One region of the Rummeliibacillus sp. GQ308 genome, then DNA from elsewhere that is predicted to be linked to it. Evidence: predicted binding sites of a transcription regulator. Region 1 holds the regulator's gene; the other holds the start of a gene.
What was found. Region 1 encodes LexA, which represses DNA repair genes until DNA is damaged. Its sites were predicted from a motif close to CGAACATATGTTCG; they were not measured.
Positions count from the first base shown of each region.

Region 2: ruvA (Holliday junction branch migration protein RuvA) is a predicted target of LexA. The motif match lies at 1,617-1,630, and genes of this name have one in related genera.

Region 1 covers NZ_JCAXDQ010000001.1:943,729-956,520, reverse strand. Annotated here, with positions in the region: gene deoB (phosphopentomutase) at 1-1,081, opposite strand, end outside; gene xerD (site-specific tyrosine recombinase XerD) at 1,161-2,066, opposite strand; gene fur (ferric iron uptake transcriptional regulator) at 2,124-2,621, opposite strand; gene AC6CHJ_RS04530 (hypothetical protein) at 2,741-3,250, opposite strand; gene AC6CHJ_RS04525 (NUDIX domain-containing protein) at 3,305-3,850, opposite strand; gene AC6CHJ_RS04520 (aldo/keto reductase) at 3,921-4,820, shown strand; gene AC6CHJ_RS04515 (YqkE family protein) at 4,970-5,224, opposite strand; gene AC6CHJ_RS04510 (alpha/beta hydrolase) at 5,405-6,340, shown strand; gene AC6CHJ_RS04505 (YneF family protein) at 6,369-6,590, opposite strand; gene sirA (sporulation inhibitor of replication protein SirA) at 6,724-7,164, opposite strand; gene tkt (transketolase) at 7,305-9,308, opposite strand; gene AC6CHJ_RS04490 (DUF896 domain-containing protein) at 9,406-9,642, opposite strand; gene AC6CHJ_RS04485 (YneB family resolvase-like protein) at 9,772-10,428, opposite strand; gene yneA (cell division suppressor protein YneA) at 10,421-10,735, opposite strand; gene lexA (transcriptional repressor LexA) at 10,903-11,517, shown strand; gene AC6CHJ_RS04470 (GNAT family N-acetyltransferase) at 11,667-12,167, opposite strand; gene AC6CHJ_RS04465 (hypothetical protein) at 12,620-12,792, shown strand, end outside.
Region 2 covers NZ_JCAXDQ010000001.1:1,905,580-1,918,371, reverse strand. Annotated here, with positions in the region: gene AC6CHJ_RS09560 (LysM peptidoglycan-binding domain-containing protein) at 1-693, shown strand, start outside; gene AC6CHJ_RS09555 (phosphotransferase) at 694-1,554, shown strand; gene ruvA (Holliday junction branch migration protein RuvA) at 1,680-2,300, shown strand; gene ruvB (Holliday junction branch migration DNA helicase RuvB) at 2,320-3,324, shown strand; gene queA (tRNA preQ1(34) S-adenosylmethionine ribosyltransferase-isomerase QueA) at 3,344-4,393, shown strand; gene tgt (tRNA guanosine(34) transglycosylase Tgt) at 4,397-5,539, shown strand; gene yajC (preprotein translocase subunit YajC) at 5,584-5,856, shown strand; gene AC6CHJ_RS09525 (hypothetical protein) at 5,993-6,223, shown strand; gene AC6CHJ_RS09520 (DUF421 domain-containing protein) at 6,269-6,901, shown strand; gene AC6CHJ_RS09515 (putative polysaccharide biosynthesis protein) at 6,896-8,413, opposite strand; gene AC6CHJ_RS09510 (post-transcriptional regulator) at 8,497-8,796, shown strand; gene secDF (protein translocase subunit SecDF) at 9,336-11,603, shown strand; gene AC6CHJ_RS09500 (S8 family serine peptidase) at 11,736-12,792, shown strand, end outside.

The DNA.
Region 1 (12,792 bases):
ATCGAGGCGAATAAGCAATTAGTGGAACAAATTCGCGCGTATGGTCTGTTCCAGGGAAAGTAGGGTCGTTTCCATGGTCTGCTGTAATGAGAAGTAAATCATCTTCCTTCATAAGGTCCAACGCTTCTGCTAATCGACGGTCAAATTCTTCAAGAGCTTCTCCGTATCCAATAGGATCGCGTCGATGGCCATATTTAGCATCAAAGTCAACCAAATTAAGGAAAGATATTCCTTGGAAGTCTTTTTTCAAGACATTCACTAATTGATCCATTCCATCATCATTGTCTTGTGTACGGATAGCTTCCGTAACGCCTTCGCCATTGTATATATCTGATATTTTGCCTAATGCTATGACATCAAAGCCTGCATCCTTCAATTCATTCATTACTGTACGGCCAAATGGTTTCAATGCATAATCATGACGATTGGAAGTACGTTCAAAATGGCCTGGTGTACCAACAAAAGGTCGTGCAATAACACGGCCAACTAGATATTCAGGTTTTAACGTAATTTCACGTGCAATTTCGCATATTTTGTATAATTCTTCTAGCGGGATAATATCCTCATGTGCAGCAATTTGCAATACTGGGTCAGCAGATGTATAAACAATAATTGCACCTGTCTCCATATGCTCTTTTCCGAAATCTTCAATGACTTGTGTCCCTGAAGCTGGTTTGTTGCAAAGCACTTTGCGCCCAGTACGTTCTTCTAATTCATCAATAAGCGATTGAGGGAATCCTTCTGGGTACACTTTGAATGGCTTGTTAATATTTAGGCCCATGATCTCCCAGTGGCCAGTCATCGTATCTTTACCTACAGAGGCCTCTTGCATATAGCCATGAAAAGCTTGAGGCTGATCAACAGACTTCATGCCCTCTAAATCTTCTAAGCCGATTATGCCTCGAATATTAGAATAGCCCAACTTTTCCATATTCGGCATTGTGAGCCCTTTCATTTCTTTCGCGATGTGTCCGAGAGTATCCGCGCCAACATCGTTAAAACTAGCTGCATCCGGCGCTTCTCCTATACCTACAGAATCCATGACGATAAGGTGAATGCGTTTAAACGGTTTTATAGTCATAATGTTGCCCTCCTTGTTTATAGATTTATTTTACCAAAATATTTTAAAAAATAAAGGTCAGACATCTGATGTATATATTTTATGCTCTTGGATGGAACTGTTTATATACTTCAGACAACCTTGATTTGCTAATATGTGTATAAATTTGTGTTGTAGAGATATCAGCATGTCCAAGCATTTCTTGCACTGCACGTAAGTCTGCTCCATTTTCAATTAAATGAGTCGCAAAGGAATGACGTAAAATATGTGGCGTCAATTCTTTTGTTATATTCGCTTTTTCTGCATAACCCTTTAATAATTTCCAGAGACCTTGCCTTGTTAACCTTTTCCCTCTCTGATTGATAAATAACGCATCTGTTCGTAGCTTCGGATTCTCAAGATGAAAACGCGCATGATTTAAATAATTCGTACATGCATTAATGGCTGAGTTTCCAAGAGGAATAATCCTCTCTTTGCCGCCTTTCCCAAAAACACGTACAAAGCCCATGGTTAAATGAATATCTTCCATATTAAGTGTTATACACTCACTCACACGCATACCAGTTGCATATAAAAGTTCCATCATCGCTTGATCTCTAACACCTTGTGGCCGCGAAAGATCCGGCATAGAGAGAAGACGATCTATTTCTTCAATTGATAATATTTTTGGCAATTTTTGCTCAATTTTAGGCAATTCTAAATGTACGCTCGGATCATTGTTTGAATATTTTTCTCTTAACAAAAACTGATGAAATGAGCGAATGGATGAAATATGCCTTGATATGGTCCTAGCTGAAATCCCTTTTCTTTGCAAACTCTGCAAATACTTTAAAATCTGCAATTTATCAATTTCATCAAATTTCTCTAACTGACTCGTCTCAAACAAAAACTGTGTATAATCTTTTAAATCTCGTTCGTAGGACTGCAATGTATTTTGTGATAATTGGCGCTCTACTCTTAGAAAGTGAATATAATCTGCAATTGCATCTAGTATTTCTTGTTTCATCGCAATAATCCTCCTAAAACAAAAAAGGACAGCACCTCCGCCATCCTTTCCATTTGTTTAAAAATCTTCATTATTATTTGGATTGTTAACATTCTCTTTGTTTTTTTCTTCGGCATGCTTTTCAGTACAACGCCAGCATATACCGTGAAATGTCAATCGATGGTCCTTTATTTGGAAATTCCACCGTTTTTCAACTACTGCTTCAACATCTTCAAGCAAGTCTTCTTGTATTTCATCAACGGCGCCACATTCGATACAAACGAGGTGATGATGAAAATGAGCTGCACCCTCTTGCCGTAAATCATAACGAGAAACCCCATCGCCAAAATTGATCTTATCGACAATTTTCAGCTCTGTCAGCAACTCTAATGTACGGTACACAGTTGCTAGACCGATTTCCGGTGCTTTCTCCTTTACTAATAGGTAAACATCCTCAGCACTTAGATGATCTTCTTCATTTTCTAAAAGTACTCTAACCGTCGCTTCTCGTTGTGGCGTCAGTTTATAGCTAGCACCATGTAATTGTTTTTTAATTCGATCAATACGGCTCTCCATATGACGCCCCCCTAAACTTCTACCATTATACCAAAAGTTTATTTCTCATTACAAGATTAAGCGACTAAAATACTTATAATGATTGTTTAATGATAATTAATATCAAATGATAAAAATCATTAAAACATAAAATGGATAATGAGAAGCTCAATACCAAATATAAGTGCAGCTAATACTCCAATGGCGATGAGTCGATTCCAATGAAGCCCCTGCCGTCTAGAATTATAAAATGGTTTAGGGACAAGCACAATTGAAAATAACAATAATAAGCAAGTGTATAAAAATTGAATAGGAAACCACCAAAAAACGTAATTCCAAATAGCATTTTGAGTAGCGATTAGATAAGCTGAACAAAAACCAAAAAAGGCGCTTTTACAGACGACTACTAATCTTGTTGCATGGCGGAACCATTGATGTGTAGCAAGCAACACTAAGAAAAGATACGGCATAAATGCTGGCCATAGCGATTGCCACATTTTTGGCTTACCCTCAAACAGAAGGCGAGGATCAATTATAGATATTAGCCATTCGGTTTGTTCGGGAGCTGAAATCTTAAAAGCTATAATTCCACCAATGAAGCCAATTGAAATGATTAGAAAAAAATACGATAGTTGCAATGAACGATTCACTAGGTCACCTACTTTCTAATAGTACAACCTATGCTCCTCGTTCTAAAAAATACCTTATTTTGATAGATTATTTTTTGCCCACATAATTGCTAGAATTGTTTTCGCATCATAAATTTGTTGTTTCTCTACTAAACGCTCTGCTTCTTCAATGGAAACTTCCATAAGTTCAACAAATTCGTCTTCATCTGGGCTTGCTGGCTGTTCTATTTGATATAAATCTGTTGCAGCATAGAGATGGATAATTTCATCAGCAAATCCAGGAGATGTGGCGAATGAATAAATTTTTTCGAAGTTCTTCGCACCGTAGCCTGTCTCTTCTTCCAATTCACGCATTGCTGTTTTTTCTGGAGCTTCACCTGGCTCGAGCTTACCAGCTGGAATCTCAATAATACTTTGTTCGAGAGGCTTACGATATTGTTCTACCATAACTATTTTCCCTTCTTTTGTTACAGGAATAATAGCAACCGCTCCCGGATGTTTTACTAATTCTCTTGAAGCAGTTTTGCCATTTGGTAGTGTGACTTCATCTTTTTGGACATTAATAATACGTCCTTTATAAATTTCTTCTGTTGAAATAGTTTTTTCTTCAAATTTTTTCATTGTCGAATTCCTCTCTATTGTTATTTATCTATGAATCATTGTACCATTATCTTTAAAGGAGGCGATAGTTTTGGAAAAAAGACGGTTAGGAGCAAGTGAATTACTATTATCAGAAATAGGTCTAGGCTGCATGTCTTTACCGACAAATCGTGTTGACGCATCATATATAGTTGATACTGCAATCGATGCAGGCATCAACTACTTTGATACAGCTGACCTCTATCAGCGTGGCATGAATGAAGAAACCATCGGCCATTTACTAAAAGAAAAGCGAAAAGATATATTACTGGCGACAAAGGTGGGGAATGTATGGAATGCTTCTTCTGATTCATGGCACTTTGACGCTTCCGCTCAACATATCAAAAAAGCTGTCAGAGAGAGTCTGAGTCGTCTTCAAACAGATTATATCGACTTATATCAGCTGCACGGTGGTACCTTAGGGGAAAATTGGGAAGAGATCATTGATACATTCAATGAACTGAAACAAGAAGGTATTATTCGGGAATACGGAATTTCTTCTATTAGGCCAAATGTTTTTATACCCTTTTTAAAAGAGAGCAAAGCTGTATCCATTATGATGCAGTATAGTTTGCTCGACAGACGCCCAGAAGAATGGTTTGATTCCATTAAAGAGCTCGGCGCTTCAGTAGTGACTCGTGGATCTCTTGCTAAAGGACTGCTCACGGATGATTGGAAAAATAGGGTTCAAAAGACCAATGGTTATCTGACATACTCACAAGAAGAACTACAAGCTACCTTAACTAATTTGGCGAATGCGGCCACTTCAGTTCATGTGACCGCCTTGCAAAGTGTTCTCCAGCATAAAGAAATTGCCTCTGCTATTATTGGAGCAAGCACACGAGAACAAATTGCAGCAACTATTCAAGCCTATAATCAAATTGACCATTCCAATGATAGTAATTTAGTCGAATTAACAAAGCTAGACCAATATACAGAACATCGACTATAAAGTATAGTCACCTCACTTAGGAGATTATTTCATCTAAATTTTCTTATTCAGCCATCAGCTGGATTATAAAAGCCGCGAATAGCTGCATTTAAGGATAGGACAAAGTATGTCTATCTTTTTGATGCAATACTATTCGCGGCTTTTAACCTTTAAAATTTGGAACCTCTATCTCCATATTCATCTAATAATTCCGCAAAAGATTTATTCTTCTCTCGTTGCTTGCGCTCAAATGCTAATTGTGCTGCTTTTTCTTCTTGTACCTGTTGCTCTTTTGCCACAAGTTCCTTTTTCGCTAGCTTTAACTTTTCCAATACATCTCCGTTTAATTGATCTTGCAATGTAAGCTTTTCATCTTTTTGCTCTTTTTGAGAAGATATATTTTGGTTTTTTCTTTTCTTAGCCATTTACAAAATTCCTTTCAAATTCCATTTCACTTTATCAAAAATCCAAGTCAACTCATATTATATTATAAAGCAATACAAATATTAAAAGTAAAAGACTTCAGAAAAACGAGGGATTTGATTCATTGCAAACAAATCTTTATGGCAGGAATGTAAAAATCTATATTGGAAGCAGGGGTGTCGATGAAAAAGAAGTTTTTTTGGATTTTCGGGTTAGTGACAGGCATTTTTGGCGGCATCCTTTCATTAGCTGGTTACCTAGTTTCAAGCCAACTCATTTATATAAAGAAAAAAGATGACTTGTTTATTTTAGAAAGAGAAAAAAAAGCTTTACGCTACGACGAAAAATGGTTCAATAGAGTAGAAAAAGAAGATATTATAATTTCTTCTCCAAATGGTTACGTCATAAAGGGAATCTATTTTAAGCCCCTACAGACAAAGAAGACAATGATAATTTGTCACGGGGTCACGGAAAATAAGGTAAACTCAGTAAAGTATGTAAGACTTTTTGAACGATTGGGCTTCAATACCATTGTTTATGATCATCGGAGACACGGAGAATCAGGAGGAAAGACCACAAGTTATGGCTTTTATGAGAAATTCGATTTAGAAGCTGTGCTACATTATATAAAAGAACAATTAGGGTACGAATCCATTATCGGCGTTCATGGTGAATCAATGGGTGCAGCTACCACCCTTTTATATGCCGGTATACTGGAAGATAGAGCGGATTTTTATATTGCTGATTGCCCGTACTCAGATTTCTATGAACAGCTTTTGTATTTAATGAAGAAAAAAACTCCATTAAAAAGTCCTTTAGCTATAAAACTTGCTGAGATTTTTTTACGTCTTCGAGATGGCTACTGGTTGAAAAATGTTGCTCCGAGAACAGCCATTCCTAATATTACAAAACCTGTCCTGTTCATTCATAGCCTTCCAGACGACTTTATTTTGCCAGATATGACGATTGAGTTATATCAATTAAAAAAAGGCCCCAAAATGCTAAAGTTATTTGAACATGGGGCACATGCACAATCATTTAATGAAAATCCAGATGAGTATGAAAAAGCTGTGCATACATTTATCGAAAAATATATTACAAATGAACAAGAAACATAAAAAACAGCACTCATTGGAGTGCTGTTTCTTATTTATTGTTTACTTTATTCATTTGGTTCATCATTTGTTTAATTTGTTTTTCTGATGGCTTTCTACCCATTTGAGTCATCATCATACGTAACATTTGTTCATTGATTGGTGGGTTTTCTTTCAGGTATTTCATCATATATTGTCTTGCAATAAAGAATCCGCCAACTAAACCAATAATTAACGCTACAATAATTAATGTAATCGCTAGTCCAGTATTCAACTAATTTCCTCCTCTAAATTGTGCATACGAGAATATCTCTCCAAAGAGGATTATACAACAAAAATGTCATCGACACTACTATTTCTCTTATTTTTGGTGACCGAGTCTTTCTCCTTCTAGTAAAGAGGCACTGTTAACTTTCTGCCAGAACAGAAAATTTTGGAGGTTTTAACCAGCCACATTCCATTTCGCCCTTATTGAAGCCAATAAAACCAGAGCTAATTTTTGATAATGTTGCAAATAAATCTAACTCTAACATACGGGAGCCAATACAATAAACATTTAGATAGTATGGCTGAATTTCTATGTGAAGATCCCCTTTGAATTGATTACTTAAATAGATTTCATGGTTTTTAATATTAATAGCAGAAAAACTAGTATGTAAATGTTTTTCTATGCTAGTTTCAATATCCTCAACAGGCAATGTCTCACATAAATAAGCTAATTCCTGTGAAGGATAAAAATTATTTTGGTTCGTTTTGACCCCATTAATTAATTCGAATAGAAGACGTTCTCTACCATATATAAATGATTGATGTTTTGGTTTAATATGAAAGATTGAGTAAACACGCATTTTTAAGCCGCCCCTTTCTTTCTACTAAGTATACCTTCAATCAAGTGAATATTTTGTCAATTTAAACTGTAAATACCCCACTTTCTTTGTCAAAAAACAAAAAGTAGAGGCATATTCCCTCTACTTTTTGGTATTTCTATTTATTTTGCCATTAAAGCTTTAACTTTCTCTACTACGTTGTTTACTGTAAAGCCATATTCTTCGATTACTGTTTCTCCAGGTGCACTAGCTCCGAATCGGTCAATAGCTAAAACATCACCTTCAAAACCAACATATTTATGCCAACCAAATGAAGAAGCCATTTCAATTGCTAATCGTTTTGTTACGTTTTTAGGCAATACGCTTTCTTTATATGCTGCATCTTGTTCGTCGAAACGGCCTAGATCTGGCATTGATACAACTGTAACATCAATTCCTTCACCAGCTAATGCATTTTTAGCAGCAACAGCTAACTGTACTTCAGAACCGGTTGCTAATAGCAATGCATCAGCCACTTCTTTGTCTGCCTTTTCAACAACATAAGCACCTTTTTCAACGCCTGTATAGATTGCATTCACATCTACATCAAGCACTGGCAGGTTTTGTCGTGACAACACTAAAGCAGTAGGTTTATTTTTAGATGATACTGCAAGCTTCCATGCAGCGGCAGATTCGTTAGCATCAGCAGGACGGATAACAGAGAGGTTCGGCATCGCACGCAATGCTGCTAAATGTTCAATTGGCTCATGTGTTGGACCGTCTTCACCAACAGCAATAGAATCATGTGTAAACACATATGTCACAGGAAGTCCCATAAGTGCAGATAAACGTACGGCAGGGCGCACATAGTCAGAGAAGACAAAGAATGTTCCACCAAACACGTGAAGACCGCCATGCAAAGCCATACCATTTAATGCAGCACCCATTGCAAACTCACGAACACCGAACCAAATATTACGTCCAGCTCGTTCAGTTGCAGAGAAATCTCCTGCATCCTTAATAGTAGTTTTATTAGAGCCAGCTAAGTCAGCACTTCCTCCAAAGAAAGAAGGCAATTTCTTAGCTAACGCATTAATCACATCACCTGAGGATGAACGTGTAGCTACCGATTTGCCTGGCTCGAAAGCTTTGATTTCTGCGTCAAAGTCTTCAGGCAGCTCTCCATTAATTGCTTTTTCTAGCTGTGCAGAAAGTTCTGGGTATGCTTGTTTGTATGCTTGGAATTGTTCGTTCCATACAGATTCAGCTTCTTCCCCTTGAATTTTCGCTGCTTCTTTAAATGTTTCGTATACTTCCTCAGGAACGAAGAAATCTTCATTTTCCCATTGATAAGCTTGTTTTGTTAGTAGAACTTCATCAACGCCAAGCGGTGCACCGTGAGATGATGATTTACCTGATTTGTTAGGAGAACCAAAGCCAATAACTGTTTTAATCTCAATTAATGTAGGTTGTCCTTTATGAGTTTTTGCTTTTTCGATTGCTGAATTAATAGCTTCAATATCATTGCCATCGTCAACCAAGATATAATTCCAGCCATATGCTTTAAAACGTTCAGCTGTATTATCTGAGAATGATTTATTCAAATCACCATCTAATGAAATATCATTACTATCGTATAAGACAATTAGTTTATCTAATTGCAAATGGCCAGCAAGTGAAGCTGCTTCTGCAGATACACCTTCCATTAAATCTCCATCTCCGCAAAGCGCGAATGTATAATGATCTACAATAGAATGTTCTGGTGTGTTGTATACTCCTGCTAAATGTGCTTCAGCCATCGCCATACCAACAGCCATAGCAATCCCTTGCCCCAGTGGACCAGTTGTCGCTTCTACTCCAGCAGTGTGCCCAAATTCAGGATGACCAGGAGTTAATGAATTCCATTGACGGAAGTTTTTAATTTCATCCATCGGTAAGTCATAACCACCTAAATGAAGTAGGCTGTATAATAACATTGAACCATGTCCTGCTGACAATACAAATCTGTCACGGTTAAACCATTTTGGATTTTTTGGATTATGTTGCATTTGTTTTGTCCATAGCGTGTAAGCCATTGGTGCTGCACCCATTGGTAAACCTGGATGACCAGAATTTGCTTTTTCGATTGCATCAATCGACAAAGTTCGAATTGTATTAATTGCAAGCTGATCTGCTTGTAGCGTCATGAATAGACATCCTTTCTGAAAGCAAAGTATTATTCTATTACAGTTTAGTCAACATTATGTCAGAAAACAATATTTTTTCGACATTTACTTTACCTTATTAATTTAAAGGATTATTTCGTTTTTGAATTTCCTTTACCTTTTCCGGTGTTACTTCATCGCCATTTGGATCAAATACTCGGACATGCTCAATGGTGTCTCTCATGGAATTACGGAATGTATCCAGATATTCTTTTCGAAGTGCTGTTTGTTCTTTTGCTTCCTCGACACTTAGTCCTTCTGCTTTTGATTTTCTAGACAGGAAATTAATACGGTCAATCTTTTCTTTTGGCAACATTTATATACACCCTTTCATATTCTTCATATCTTAAAGAGTATGTAAAATATGTTTTAAGTGCAAGCGTTAAGCATTATTTGCATATCAAGCCAACCAGTATTCGAAAGTAAACTTTTCGACAGTTTACAATTAATTATTGTGCTCTTCGAATTCTTTATAGCGTCTATGTACTGTTGCTTTGCTAAGTTGGAAGCCCAATCCATTTAGAGTAGAAGTGATTTCTTCAAATGTTAGCCCTTTATTTCTCAATTGAATAATCTGTTCAATCGGAGCATCAATTCTTTCTCTACCTTCTGGATTGCCCCGATCCTTTAAGTTATTTTCAGGCCTATAGCCGTTTTGTACAGCCCTTTTCATCCCACGACGTATTTTGGCATTATGTAATTTCCTTTGATATTCCTCTACTAGTGCCAATATTTCAAGCAACATTGTATCCATTTCATTCAGCTGGATATTGCCTGCATTATTAAGCGTAAAAATAGTCACTTCCATTTTATTAAGTAGATGTAATACGGCCATGCGACCATTCCCTCGTCCTAATCGCGTTTCATCCTGCACAAACAATGCTGTAATATGTTGTTCTTTAATATAATCCAGCAAATCCATGAGTCCCTCGCGTTCTACGTCATAGCCGCTATGTCGATCTTTAAATACACTCATAACATTATAGCCTTTTGTTTTGGCAAACTCTTTTAGTTCACTTTCTTGCCGTTCTAGCGAAGAATCTTGGGATTCTTTTTCTGTACTCACACGGCAATATAATACTGCTTCTTTCCCTCTATTCATTTTCACTCGCCAACTCTATTCCTCTTTTATTTGTGCTAGTTTTTTTGTACGCAGGAATAGATAAAGTATGACCAGCTATAATGCGTCCGTCAATAATATTGTTTTTATCTTTCACTAAAGAAACCCACTCACTTTTGGATAAATCCCCTTTATAAAGTCCAGATAGCGACCATAAAGTATCTCCTTCTTGGACTTCTATGTTTGTGTAGCTAGTTGTATCCCGATTGATGACCATAAGAATAACCATAATGGCGAATATGAATGCAAATAAATAGGTGGTATTTCGATTTTTTTTAATCCAGTTCATAAGGATCTCCCCTTCATCGAATGTTTGTTCGTAGTTTATATAATTCAATATAATACGAACATGCGTTTTTGTCAAATATATTTCGAACCTATGTTTGCATCCGTTTAATAGACATGTTATACTTCATTTAACAATTAAAGAAAATTGCTGATAAGAGGGTGAGCAAATTGAAAAAGGTATCAAAAAGACAAGATGATATATTGGAATTTATAAAAGAAGAAGTACGCACTAAAGGATATCCGCCTTCTGTACGAGAAATAGGCGAAGCTGTAGGTTTAGCTTCCAGTTCAACTGTCCACGGCCATTTGAATAGATTGGAAAGCAAAGGGCTGATTCGCAGAGACCCGACAAAACCGCGCGCTATTGAAATCTTAGATCAAGGAAATGTTACCAAACAGGGTGTTATGCATGTTCCTTTAGTTGGGAAAGTAACTGCCGGGTTACCTATCACCGCTATCGAAAATATTGAAGAGTACTTCCCTATTCCTGACACTTACGGTGGATCAGATGACCATATTTTTATGCTCGAAATCATGGGTGAATCTATGATAGAGGCAGGAATTCTCGATGGAGACTATGTGATTGTCAAACAACAGGCAACTGCCAATAATGGAGATATCGTAGTAGCTATGACGGAGGAGAACGAAGCAACAGTAAAACGTTTTTATAAAGAAAAGGGACACTTCCGTTTACAACCAGAGAATTCCTCTATGGAGCCAATAATTGTTGAAAACGTTGCTGTTCTTGGTAAAGTTGTTGGTCTTTATCGAAACATATACTGATACTTAAAAAAACAATCGAGTCTATTACATTACCTGTAGACTGATTGTTTTTTTATAAACACAAAACAGATAGCGCGGGTGTTAAATTAGTTTTATTTTGCGCCTACTTAAAGTGCTATTTTGCAGTATGAAAACATTGCATGTTTCTTTTATTTCTCAACTAGCTTTTTAATCGCCAACATGGACTTACCCTGAATAATACCTGTATCTTCAAATTTAAATGAAGCGTATAATGTTTTAGCTTTGATATTACTTGTTTGATAAAAGAGAGCTATATATTCTGCTTCACCAAATGGCCACGTTACTATTTCCTTCAACACTTTTTCAAATGCAAGTTTGCCATAGCCTTTCCCTTGGTAACTCTTTCCAATCATAATATGCCAAATAAAATAGCTCTTCTTGCCGTAAAAATCTTCTTTTTCAAACGATTCGTGATCCAACGTATCATAAATATACATCAAAAATCCAACCACCACTTCACCGGCATAAATGGCATAGGGTGCAGCAAATATCCCTTCTGCATTCAACATATGAGCATCTGCAAAGCTTCTTAGGTTAGTAGTTTCTATAAAGTCTTTTTGGTTTTCTTCAACTTCAAGTGCTATTACTTTCTCTATGTTATCTCCAGTTATTTTTCGTAATTCAATCATTTTCTATTTTTTCTCCTCTCTTAATACAATCCACTACCTCCTTGCACATTCAAAACATAGTCACATATCATACGATTATTCTCATAATATGCTGTACAAAGTATTCACCAGTAATAAACTCTACTCTTCCTGATTTTTCATTCTAGCGCCATACATAATTGTAATAAAACTTAAAAACTTCCATTATTCAATATAAGTAAATATATTACAGTGTATAATATAGGTAAATACAGGGTTATAAATTTTTAGATTTAACAGTCAGATGGTTTAACACATCTTCTATTGCGCAAAAATATCTCTCGACAATTGAGTGAAGCAAAAACACAACATTTTTGCTTTCCGAAGCGCTTAAATATGAACGTGATAAGGCTACTATTATTGTTTAGGATTAAGGTTATCTGGGTGAAGTAAGCAAGACTAATATTAAAAAGTGACAGAGGTGGGTTTGAAAGATGGATACTTTTAAAACTTCAGAAAATGATGACGGTTCTTATATTGACTTGGAAGTTCTGCAACATTACTTGGCAACTGGAAGAGAAGTTGAATTCTACTATCATAAAACAAAATACTATATAGCAAATAGCTCTCAAGGATATATACTTTTAGAAGTATTTCCAGGTTCTGA
Region 2 (12,792 bases), 960 kb from region 1:
CCAAAATATGAAGGATGTAAGGAAGAGGTATATCAACCTTGCTACCCTATAATGCCAATGCCAATGCCAAAACCGGTCCCACATTTCTGCAGCAGTTGTGGTTGCGGAGGTAGCCATCCAATGATGCCAATGCCGATACAGCCACTTTGGCATGCACCTGCACCCCATTGGATGGGCCCAATGCAGCCACAGTGGCAAATGCCGGAATCTACAAGAGAGTGTGAATCAACAACGTTTGATCAGCATGCAGTGCCACTGCCACCACAGAACATAAGTGGCTGTAGCAGCTGTGGCGGAGGACAACAAGTGATGCCATGGCCAATGCCTGCACCGCAGTGGGGACCGCCAATGGCACAACCAATGCCACAGTGGCAAATGCCTGAAAAAACTCAAGAATGTGAATCATCTTCATTAGATACACCAAAACACCATGACTTCCATGGGCATGATTATTATGGTCAATTCCCGCAGCAAATGGAGCAAAGTGGCATGCCGCAAAATATGGCTCCTCAATATGACCAGCAGTGGCAGTTCGATCCTTATGCTATGCCTCAAGCCATGCAGTATTATCCAATGCCACCTCACCAATGGCATGGAGCTTGCAACTGTCCAGCTTGCTTATCGGCTCAAGGATACTCCTACCATCCATACTATGCGCCACAATTCCCGCAAGCGGGTTATGAGACCTATTAGTTGAACAATTTTCAGATAAAAAAAAGAATCAAAAAAAATGTTTGGCAATGTCAAGCGGGCAATAAAGAAGTAATGGTCAAAAAATATGAGCATATACTGGTTGCGAAAAAAGTGAAAGCGGTTCATGATACGCTTGCTGACATGGAATTTCCACATACGTTACCTAATACAAAGTTAGAAAATAATATTCTGACTCAACCATGGGTGAAAAACGCACGGCGATTTAACTATAAATCAAAAATAGATCGCAAAAAATCTCTTGAGCTCATTCACCAATTGCACAAAACGGGGAAGAATAATAATTGGTCTAAGGCTGATTATTATTTGCCCGCTTATGATTTGCAATTGAAATGGCAAGAACGCCTTCAGAAATTCATTATGCATATTCCACAAATCTCAATATACTTAGGCAACGAAAAATGTGACCAACTTGTTCTTTATGCAAGAAAAGCGCTCAAAGAACTGCAAAATGTAGAGCCTTTGACAAGCAAAAAAACAATTTTGCATGGGGACGTCGTTCACCATAACTTTTTAAAAGATGCCAAAGGGAAAGACTACATGATCGATTTTGACCTTTGTGCGTACGGCCACCCAGAAGAAGAGCTCATCATGTGGATGCATCGCGTTTTGCCGCATGTCCAATACAATTTAAAATCGCTCCTAAAAGAGCAGCCGTTATTATCAGACTTTCCTAAAAGCAATTTGCAAGCATTGCGTTATCCGAATGAGTTGTTGCGTGAATGGTTGTATGTAAAAACAGTCGAAAATGAAAAGCAACAAACGTTTGTGGAGGATTTATTACGCTTTACGGAAGTGGCGCTCTCTTCTTGGCCAAAATTATGGTATGATTGTGGTAGGTAAAATAATGATATTATTATATTTTAAGATAGGTCTTTCATGGCCTATCTTTTTTAAGGCGAAGGCGAACATGCATCCGCCGTTTAAAAGTGCTATAATGAATATCGTTACGCAAAAAGGAGAATGTTATGTACGACTACATAATTGGCACGGCTACACGCATTACCCCCGAATATATTGTCGTTGAACAGCAAGGGATTGGCTGGCAGTTATTTACGCCGAATCCGTTTGCTTTTCAAATGGACAAGGCCGATGTAAAGTTCTATACACATTTGCATGTTCGGGAAGATGCGCAGCTATTATTTGCCTTTCAATCACTAGAGGAGCGAGAGTTATTTCGAAAGCTGATTCAAGTGTCCGGTATTGGACCAAAAGGAGCGCTTGCCATATTAGCTAGTGGCAATCCACAACAAGTTATTCAGGCGATAGAACAAGAGGATGAGAAGTTCCTTGTTAAATTCCCTGGCGTTGGGAAGAAAACTGCTCGCCAAATGATACTTGATCTAAAAGGAAAGCTTGGCAGCCTGCTTGATAATATAGAATTAGCAAGTGCCCAAGATGAACTGCCGCTATTTGGTGTTCATCATAATAAGGATGAGTTAGAGGATGCTTTGCTAGCACTTGCAGCATTAGGTTATTCTGAAAAAGAATTAGCCAAAATTCGCATACCGCTTGAAAATAATGAGGGCTTAAATACAACAGAAGATTATATGAAACAAGCTTTGAAGTTACTGTTAAAACAACAATAACGGATAGGAGGTAAATAAAATGGAAGAACGAGTCGTATCAAGCGAAGCTACTGCGTTTGATGAAGGTTTGGAGTTGTCATTGCGCCCACAAAATCTTGCGCAATATATTGGTCAGCAAAAGGTCAAAGACAACCTAAAAATCTTTATCGAAGCGGCAAAAATGCGAGAAGAAAGCTTAGACCATGTCTTGCTTTATGGACCTCCGGGGCTTGGGAAAACAACCTTAGCCGCTGTCATTGCGAATGAAATGGGTACAAATATCAAAATGACGAGCGGTCCAGCAATTGAACGTCCTGGCGACTTAGCAGCGATTTTGAGCTCCTTAGAACCTGGCGATGTGCTATTTATTGATGAGATTCATCGTTTGCCTCGAGCAATAGAAGAAGTTCTATATCCAGCAATGGAAGATTTTTGTTTGGATATTGTGGTCGGTAAAGGGCCAGAAGCAAGATCTATTAGGTTGGATTTGCCTCCTTTTACATTAGTTGGCGCTACCACTAGGGCAGGAGCGCTATCTGCTCCACTTAGAGACCGTTTTGGTGTATTATTACGATTAGACTACTATGATGAATATTCTTTAGCAGAAATAGTGTGCAGAAGTGCAGAGCTCTTCGATGTCGTGATTGACCAAAATGCTGCAGGTGAATTAGCAAGGCGCTCAAGGGGTACCCCGCGAATTGCCAATCGCTTGTTAAAAAGGGTACGCGATTATGCCCAAGTGATCGGAGACGGAGTAATCTCTCACTTCCTCTCACAAGATGCATTAGAACGTCTGCAAGTTGATCCACTGGGACTAGACCATATAGATCATAAATTGATTGTAACTATGATCGAACGATTCCGTGGCGGGCCGGTCGGATTAGATACGATTGCGGCAAGCATAGGTGAGGAATCAACGACCATTGAAGACGTTTATGAACCTTATTTAATGCAGATTGGTTTTATTCAGCGTACACCAAGAGGACGAATCGTTACAGCTCTAGCCTATAGTCATTTCGGTTACGAAAAAACACAAGAATCTTAATATAAAGAAGGAAAGACAAATGAAATTAGAAGACTTTGATTATGAATTACCAGAAGAATTAATTGCCCAAGTACCACTTGAAGACCGTACTTCTAGCCGGTTGATGGTATTAGATCGTGAAACAGGCGAGGTATCACATCATCATTTCAGAGATATTGTCAATGAACTCCAAGAAGGAGACTGCTTAATCTTAAATGATACACGCGTGCTTCCTGCCCGTTTGATTGGTGTGAAAGAAGAAACAGGTGCCCATATTGAGGTATTATTGTTAAAACAAACGAGCGATGATGAGTGGGAAACATTAGTCAAACCTGCAAAACGAGTAAAAGTAGGAACTGTTCTTACTTTTGGCGAGGGTCTGTTAAAAGCTACTTGTACTGGTGAGTTGGCGCATGGTGGTCGAATGTTTAAATTTGAATATGAAGGCATTTTTATTGAAATCTTAGAAAAACTAGGAACAATGCCACTGCCGCCGTATATCCATGAAAAATTAGAAGACCAAGAGCGCTACCAAACGGTTTATTCAAAAGAGCTTGGATCAGCAGCAGCACCAACAGCAGGACTTCACTTTACAGAGGAACTATTGGAGGAAATCCGACAAAAAGGTGTGAAAGTTGCATTTTTGACATTGCATGTCGGCATAGGAACATTCCGTCCAGTAAGCGTCGAGAATATTGAGGAACACGATATGCACGCTGAATTCTATCACTTAACTGAAGAAACAGCCAGCATTATTAAGGAAACACAGGCTAATGGTGGACGTGTAATCGCTGTGGGTACTACTTCTACTAGAACACTTGAAACAATCGCGCATCGCAATAATGGAAATATAGTCGCTGAGTCTGGCTGGACTACCATATTCATTTATCCAGGGTTTGAATATCTAGCTGTTGATGGTATGGTGACGAATTTTCATTTGCCAAAGTCTACATTGGTAATGATGATAAGTGCCCTTGCAGGGAGAGAAAATGTTCTGAACGCTTATAAAATTGCTGTAGAAAACAAATATCGTTTCTTCAGCTTTGGCGATGCCATGTTCATCCGACCTAAAAGAAAGAAAGGAAATTAAATTATGTCTCAAGCAATTCGATATGAGCTTATTAAAACAGATAAGCAAACAGGTGCACGTCTCGGCATCGTGCATACACCGCATGGTTCTTTTGAAACACCAGCATTTATGCCAGTAGGTACACAAGCGTCTGTCAAAACGATGGCGCCAGAAGAAGTAAAAGAAATGGGTGCCGGTATTATTTTGAGCAACACGTATCATTTATGGCTGCGTCCTGGCCATGAAATCATTCGTGAGGCTGGTGGCTTGCACAAATTTATGAATTGGGATCGCGCTATATTAACAGATTCTGGCGGCTTCCAAGTATTTAGCTTAAGCGATATCCGCCGCATTGAAGAAGAAGGCGTTCATTTCCGTAATCACTTAAATGGTGATAAGCTATTCCTAAGTCCAGAAAAAGCAATGGAAATCCAAAATGCTCTAGGTTCTGATATTATGATGGCATTTGATGAATGTCCTCCGTACCCTGCAACTTTTGAGTATATGAAGAAATCTGTTGAACGTACATCACGTTGGGCTGAAAGATGTTTAGAAGCGCATGCAAGACCACAAGATCAGGGTTTATTCGGTATTGTTCAAGGTGGGGAATTTGAAGAACTTCGTAAGCAGTCTGCAAAGGATCTTGTGTCGCTTGATTTCCCAGGCTATGCAATTGGTGGATTATCCGTTGGGGAGCCAAAGGATATTATGAACCGCATGTTGGAATATACAACTCCGCTCTTACCAACAAACAAGCCGCGTTACCTAATGGGCGTGGGTTCTCCTGACTCATTGATAGATGGAGCTATTCGTGGGATTGATATGTTTGACTGTGTACTGCCAACACGTATTGCCCGTAATGGTACATGCATGACAAGCCAAGGAAGACTGGTCATAAAAAATGCTAAATTTGCTCGTGATTTTGGACCGCTTGATCCTAACTGTGATTGCTATACTTGCAAAAACTACTCACGTGCATATATACGGCATCTAATTAAAGCGGATGAGACATTCGGCATTCGTTTGACAAGTTACCACAATCTGTATTTCTTGCAAGATTTAATGCGCCAAGTGCGCCAAGCAATCCGTGAAGATCGCTTAGGCGATTTCCGTGAAGAATTCTTCGAACAATATGGTTTTAATAAACCAAATGCGAAAAACTTCTAAACCTAGTATAATGAAACAGAGAGACAAAAGGGGGATTTTTGGACATGCAATTACAAGCTTTTCTACCAATGATTATCATCTTCGTGCTTATGTATTTAATGTTGATTCGTCCTGCTCAAAAGCAGCGTAAAAACACTCAAAACATGCAAAGCAACTTGGCAAAAGGAAACAAAGTTGTAACAATTGGTGGGCTTCATGGTATCGTTGAAGCCATCGATGATGCTTCAGTCGTTCTAAAAGTAGAGGATGGCACAAAAATGCGTTTTGAACGTGCGGCCATCGGCAAAGTTTTAGATGATGCAGCTGCTGTAAAGTAGTCTTGTGTATAAAACGCGTAGCTATTGGAATGCTAATAATGTAAAAAAAAAGCCTTTATTTCTTTAGAAATAAAGGCTTTTTTATTTTATACGTCGAATAATAAACATATTCATCTTTTTTAAAGGAAGCGATTATTTGCCTAAAAAACAATGGAATACTAAAAAGAAAGCACAGCAAATGGGCTATGATGATACAATTCACGAAAGATTAGCAGCTAAGCAACGAATGGCCCAAAATAGATTTGGCAATAGAAAGCCGAAAATGCCGACTAAGCCAAAGTGGGTTCGCTCTTTAGGATATATTATTTTTATTATCTTGATAGCCGCTCTCATAGTGATAGCCTTCTATATATTTTTGAATGAATAATTTTACGGGGAATGCAAAGTATAAAGAATAAAAGGGGTCATAAGATTGAACGATTTAATGGTTGTTTCTTTTCGTATGTTCCTTCTTTACTTTATTCTTATCATTATAATTAAGCTAATGGGAAAACGTGAAGTTGGCGAATTAAGTATGATTGATTTAGTCGTATTTATATTATTAACAGAAGTAGCTGCATTTGCAGTGGAGGATAAGAAGAGAAACTTTTTCGAGTCGTTGCTGCCTATGATCGTTTTGCTTGTGCTGCAGGTGGTCATTTCCTTTATCTCTCTGAAGTTTAAAAATGTCCGAGATATCATTGATGGAGATCCCACTCTCATTATTCGAGATGGGGTGCTTCAGGAAAAGGAAATGAAAAAGCAACGGTATAATTTAGATGATTTATTTCAGCAATTGCGAGAACAGCAAATAGGATCGATCCAGAGTGTGGCCTATGCCTTTTTAGAATCATCAGGAAATTTAGCTGTATTTAAAAAAGGTGAGATGCATCCTATATTGCCGCTCATCGTTGATGGCGAAATACAGACAAAGCACCTCATCCTTATACAGAAAGATAAATTATGGCTTATAAAAAAATTAGAGGAAGCTGGATATAAAAATCCAAAGGATATATTCTATTGCTGTTTTGAAGATGATTCCCTTCATGTTCAATTAAAATCATAGTCTTCTGCGTATTGTTTTTGTTAAGTAGCGGAAATCGTTGACGCGGATTTGGTCAGCGAGCATTAAGACAACAAAAACTAAGCCAAGCGTAATAGAACAATTCATCCAAAGATTCAATTGGTCTGTCGGCAGGATGTATTCTCGGAAAATAACTATCAACACAGATGCCCAATAAGGGATAATGACTAGCTTAAAACCTGTATCCACAAATTTCTTTTTTCGAATTGTTGCAATATGCAAAAATGAAGTAATGAGTACACCAAACCCAATGGCAATAATGGCGCCGGTTTCGGCTATTTGCGGCTGGGAAGCAAGCGCGAGCATGACAACCAGCTTTCCGATACCGCCATACACAGAGTTCATCATCGCTGCTTTAGCTTCATCTAAAGCCTGCAAGATAGAATTCAGTGGGCTTTGTATATAGTAAAAGAAAAAAATAGGTGCTAAAATTTTCATATAGCCTCTGTCTTCAGATAAATTAAAAAGTTTCACGGCTAAAGCATCTCCATAAAGATAAAAGAAAACAGCGCTAAAACAACCGACGATGGTCGACAACCTAAGCGCGATATGGACTCGTTCTCTCAATAGAGAATTCTTTCCTCTTGCTACAGCATCGCTGACAGCTGGAATCAGCACAACAGCTAAGGCTGCAGGAATAAAGGCAGGGAATAATAGTAAAGGTATATGAACACCTGAAATAATGCCATATTGCTTCGTGGCAGCAGCAGCTGTTAAACCAGCTATTGTAAGGGCCTTTAAAAAGACAATTGGTTCTAAAAACCAAGTAAATGAACCAAAAAGGCGACTGCCTGTAGAAGGCAATGCAATGCCAAGTATTGGTTTTGGAGAAGAGTAGCCTTTCGATCCAACAATAATTCCTTTTCTCTTCGCATGGAGGTATTTCCAGTATAAGTAAAGTAATGCTACCGCCTCAGCAAGTCCAGTAATGACCATTGCGTAAGTGGCTGTGAGCGCAGGAGATTCTTGGTTTACCCCGTAAGGCAAAAGCCATGTGATCATGGCGATGCGGATAATTTGCTCAAGTGTTTGGCTCCATGCAGTTTCACCTATGCGAGCAAGTCCTTGGAATAAACCTTTTAAAAGTGCAGACGCCATAGATAGCGGCACGGTAAATAAAGAGACATATAATAGCATGGCCACTTTTGGGTCATGCAATAAATCTTTAGCGATATAAGGTACTGCAAACATGATGATGGGGAAGAAAAGCAAAATAGATAAATAACTTAACAGCCTAGAAGTACGCATCAACTTGCTGATTTCCAAACGCTTTCCCTTTGCTTCTAATTCAGCGACAATTTTAGCGATGGCAATGGGGATGCCGAGCTGTACTAGGGATAAGAAAAAGATAAATGCGGGATAGGCGGTCATATAAACGCCGACAGCTTCTTCGCCTGCAACGCGCATAAATTGCATACGATACAAAAAACCTAATAGTTTAGATAGTAGTACGGCGCCCATCAATAAAAAGGTGCCATGAAAAAATGATGTCATAAGTTCCCTTCTTTCTATCAATACATTCTGCAAAATAGTAAATTTAAACTTGTACGTTCAAAACTTGAAAGGGCGTGAGTAGTTTGGTAGTTCAATATGAAAAACTATTTAATAAAGTAATGCCTGTGTTAGCTATGAGGAAAGCTGATTTTCGTATGGAAGGTTTAAAAAGTATTACAGAGCAAGATATATGGCGTTATTTAGTATTGAAAAAGTGGAAAAAATATAGCGAAGCAGATTTAGCTTTGCATAAGGTAATTGCAGATATTTTTTCTTTAACTGCTGCTCAGTATATGACCTTTAGCCAAGTGGAAGAACTAAAAACCTCAAATTGGTTTGCCCCAATTAATGAGGATGAATTAAAACTATTAATTGGAAGATAGATAAATGGGGTTTTATGGTTTTTATATTTCATTTTTAATGTAGAAACGAAAAATTTTATTGTTGATATTTTTCCTTTATCTGTATGTCAAAATAACATAGATATTGCTAAAACTCCTTCTAAAATGACAGAAAGTATCGAAGATTGATTTGACAGGTAGGCAATCGTGTTTCATAATAAACGTGTTATACATTCAAATTGAGAAAACGAAACAATAGAAGGAAAATTACAGAGAATGCTGCTTAAGTGGCGAATCAATCGCGTAATTGTGCATTTGTTTTGAACTAGGACAAACTTTTATACAAAGTAGTAATGAACAATTTACACAACCATACATAACTTATGATTCGTTTACTTTGGTCAGTAATTTTACTGCAAGTGTTTCCGCATGACTGGGTACTTTGTGCCTTTCTCAAAACAGTAAATATAAGAGTTTTGTCAAAGAAAGTGGCCCGCTCATGCCCGATTGGTTCAACTAATCAATCAGTAGAGATTAAACCTTTGCTGATTAAAGTTTCACTTTATTAGGAGGAAGTTTTAATGAAATTGAAAAGCCGAATCGTCGCGTTTCTACTGATTGTCGTTGTAATCGGCTCTCTTATGGGAACGACCGTAAAAGGCGTACTAAGTAACATTAACTTAGGCCTAGACTTGCAAGGTGGATTCGAGGTGCTTTATCAAGTTGAGCCGCTGAAAAAAGGACAAAAAATCACTGAAAGTGATGTAAAAGCAACTGCTGATGCGATCAGCAGACGTGTCAATGTCCTCGGCGTAAGTGAACCAAGCATCCAAATAGAAAGCGGCGACCGAATCCGCGTTCAATTAGCGGGCGTCAAGGACCAAGAGTCAGCGAGAGATGTTTTGTCAAATCAGGCAAATCTTACTTTCCGTGACGTGAATGACAAAGTATTGCTTGATGGGAATGACCTTCAACAAGGCGGAGCTAAGCCATCTTTTGATGAACAGGGCCGTCCAATGGTTACCCTAAAACTGAAAGATCCGGATAAATTCGGACAAGTGACAAGCAAAATTTCAGCAATGGGCACACCAAATAACTTATTAGTCATTTGGCTAGACTTTGAAGAAGGCAAATCTTCTTATAAGAAAGAAGCTGTCAAAGCAGATCCTCAATTCGTTTCTGCTCCACAAGTAACAAAGGAAATCAACTCTAAAGATGTCCAAATTACAGGGAGCTTTACTGTACAAGAAACGAAAGACTTAGCAGGTATTTTGAATGCCGGTGCTCTACCAGCGAAGCTGAAAGAAATGTACTCCACTTCTGTGGGAGCACAGTTCGGTGATGAAGCGCTAAAAAGCACGGTAATGGCTAGTATCATTGGTGTAGCAGTTATCTTTATCTTTATGCTATTAGTTTACCGTTTACCAGGTTTAGTAGCAGACATAACACTACTGATCTTTACATTTATCACATTAGTTATTTTTGATTGGATCAATGCTGTATTGACATTGCCGGGTATCGCAGCGTTAGTGCTCGGGATAGGTATGGCAGTTGATGCTAATATCCTTATGTATGAGCGGATTAAAGAAGAACTTCGTGTCGGCAAAACAGTCAAAGCCGCATTTAAATCAGGTTCTAAATCTTCGTTCACAGCTATTTTTGATGCCAATATTACGACATTGCTTGCGGCTGGTGTATTATTCGCCTTAGGTGTAAGCTCTGTAAAAGGTTTTGCGACAACATTAATCATTTCTATTCTAGTCAGCTTCTTGACTGCAGTGTGGGGCACACGTATCCTCTTAGGACTACTGGTGAATAGTGGCTACTTAGATGGAAAAGTTCGATGGTTCGGCGTTAATCCAAAACGCGTTCATAAAATTGAAGAAGGCGTGGATACACTTGATTTAACAACACGTTTTGACCGTTTCGATTTTGTACACAACCGCAATAAATTCTTTGCTTTGTCAGCGGTCTTGATCATTGCAGGAATGATTGTGTTAGGCATTTTTCGTTTGAATCTTGGTATTGACTTCTCTAGTGGTTCCCGTGTAGAAGTTCAATCAGAACATTCTCTCACAACGGAAGGTGTGGAGTCTTATCTTAAAAAAGCTGGTTTTGAATCAGACGATGTCGTAATTTCCGGTAACAAAGACCGGGCTGTCATCCGTTATAAAGATGACTTCACAAAAGATGAAGTGAAACAGATGAAAGCGGACTTCAAGAAAGAATTTGGCCATGAGCCAGCAATTAGTACCGTTTCGCCTACGATTGGACAAGAACTGATTAAAAATGCGATCAAAGCATTAATTTATGCAGCGATTGGCATAATAATCTACGTTGCATTCCGATTTGAATGGCGAATGGGTGTTGGTGCGATTGTCTCGCTATTGCATGATGTATTCTTTATGGTGGCGATCTTTAGTTTATTCCGTATAGAAGTAGATATTACATTTATCGCAGCTGTACTGACGATTGTCGGTTATTCGATTAATGACACCATCGTTACATTTGACCGGATTCGTGAAAACTTGCACCGTGTGAATAAAATTAAGAGTCCAGATGAGTTGGCGCATATTGTGAACAAATCACTTCGTCAAACATTAGGACGTTCTGTAAATACAGTATTAACGGTAATTATCGTTGTAGTTGCGTTAATGATTTTCGGCGCAAGCTCTATCACTACGTTCTCCATCGCTTTATTGATCGGTTTAATTACAGGTATCTACTCTTCCATCTACATCGCTGCACAAGTTTGGTATGTATTGAAAGTGCGTGAGATGAAGAAAAAAGGTAATGTAGATGTAGGCAAAAAGAAAAAACAATGGGGATCAGACGAGCCTGTTGTGTAAAATTTTAATCCATCCACTTGATGATGATCAGGTGGATGGATTTTTTTTATTTCTAAAAAATTTATATAACGTTTTTACTGGAGTTGATTTATAATCGAGCTTGACGCTATACCTAAAACAGGAGACTACATAATGAAGAATAATAGATTGCTCATCAGTTTATTGACTACAATTGCTCTTTTAATTCTATGCTTTCCTCATTTAGCAAAGGCAAGCAATCCTACAACTCAACAAGCTATGATTATTTATCGCAACTCTGTTGGAGAAAAACAGGTTTTAACTGCAGCAAAACATGTAGAACAAAATTATCATCACTTACAGACAATTGCTGGCACTTTTAATAAAGCAGATATTAGGAGACTCAAAAAGAGCTCCTCAATTGTAAAAGTTGAAACAATAAAAAAAGATACACATCTCTTTTCAATGCCTGAGAAAAAACAAGGCAGTGAGATACCATCAGCACTTAATTGGAATATGTCTTTAATCCATGCAAGCAATGCATGGACGAATGGGCTTAGTGGCAAAAGTGTAAAGGTTGCACTGATAGATACAGGAGTGACTTCCAAAGTCAATTGGCCAAATGTTTACCGCTATTCATTCGTTCAGGATGTACGTTCAACTTTAATAGACGAAAGTTCTCCTTATGATAACGATGGCCATGGTACCTTCATTGCAGGCATTCTATTAGGTAATGCAAGAAATAACTTATTAGGTGTTGCGCCGGATATGTCACTATACAGTTTAAAGGTTTTTAAACCTGATGGAGCGCCCATTCAGGCAATATTAAAAGCGCTTGATTGGTCAATTGCACATAAAATAGATATTGTAAATCTATCACTTGGTATGAAAATGGATGATGTTATTTTAAGGAATGCTATTGCAAAAACATCAAAAGCAGGTATCATCTTAGTGGCAGCAGCGGGGAATGATGGCAATGGGAAAAATGTTGAATATCCCGCTCGTTATAGCCAAGTTATTGCCGTCTCATCCATAGACAAGCAAAGCCTTATTTCATCTTTTTCGAACACGGGTACACAGATAGAATTTGCAGCACCTGGTAACAGTGTTTATTCTACTGATCTTCAAGGAAATAGAAGATTAGGTTCAGGCACATCATTTGCCACGCCACATGTGACTGGTTTTCTCGCATTACTGAAGCAACAATATCCCCGCGCGACCAGTAGTCAAT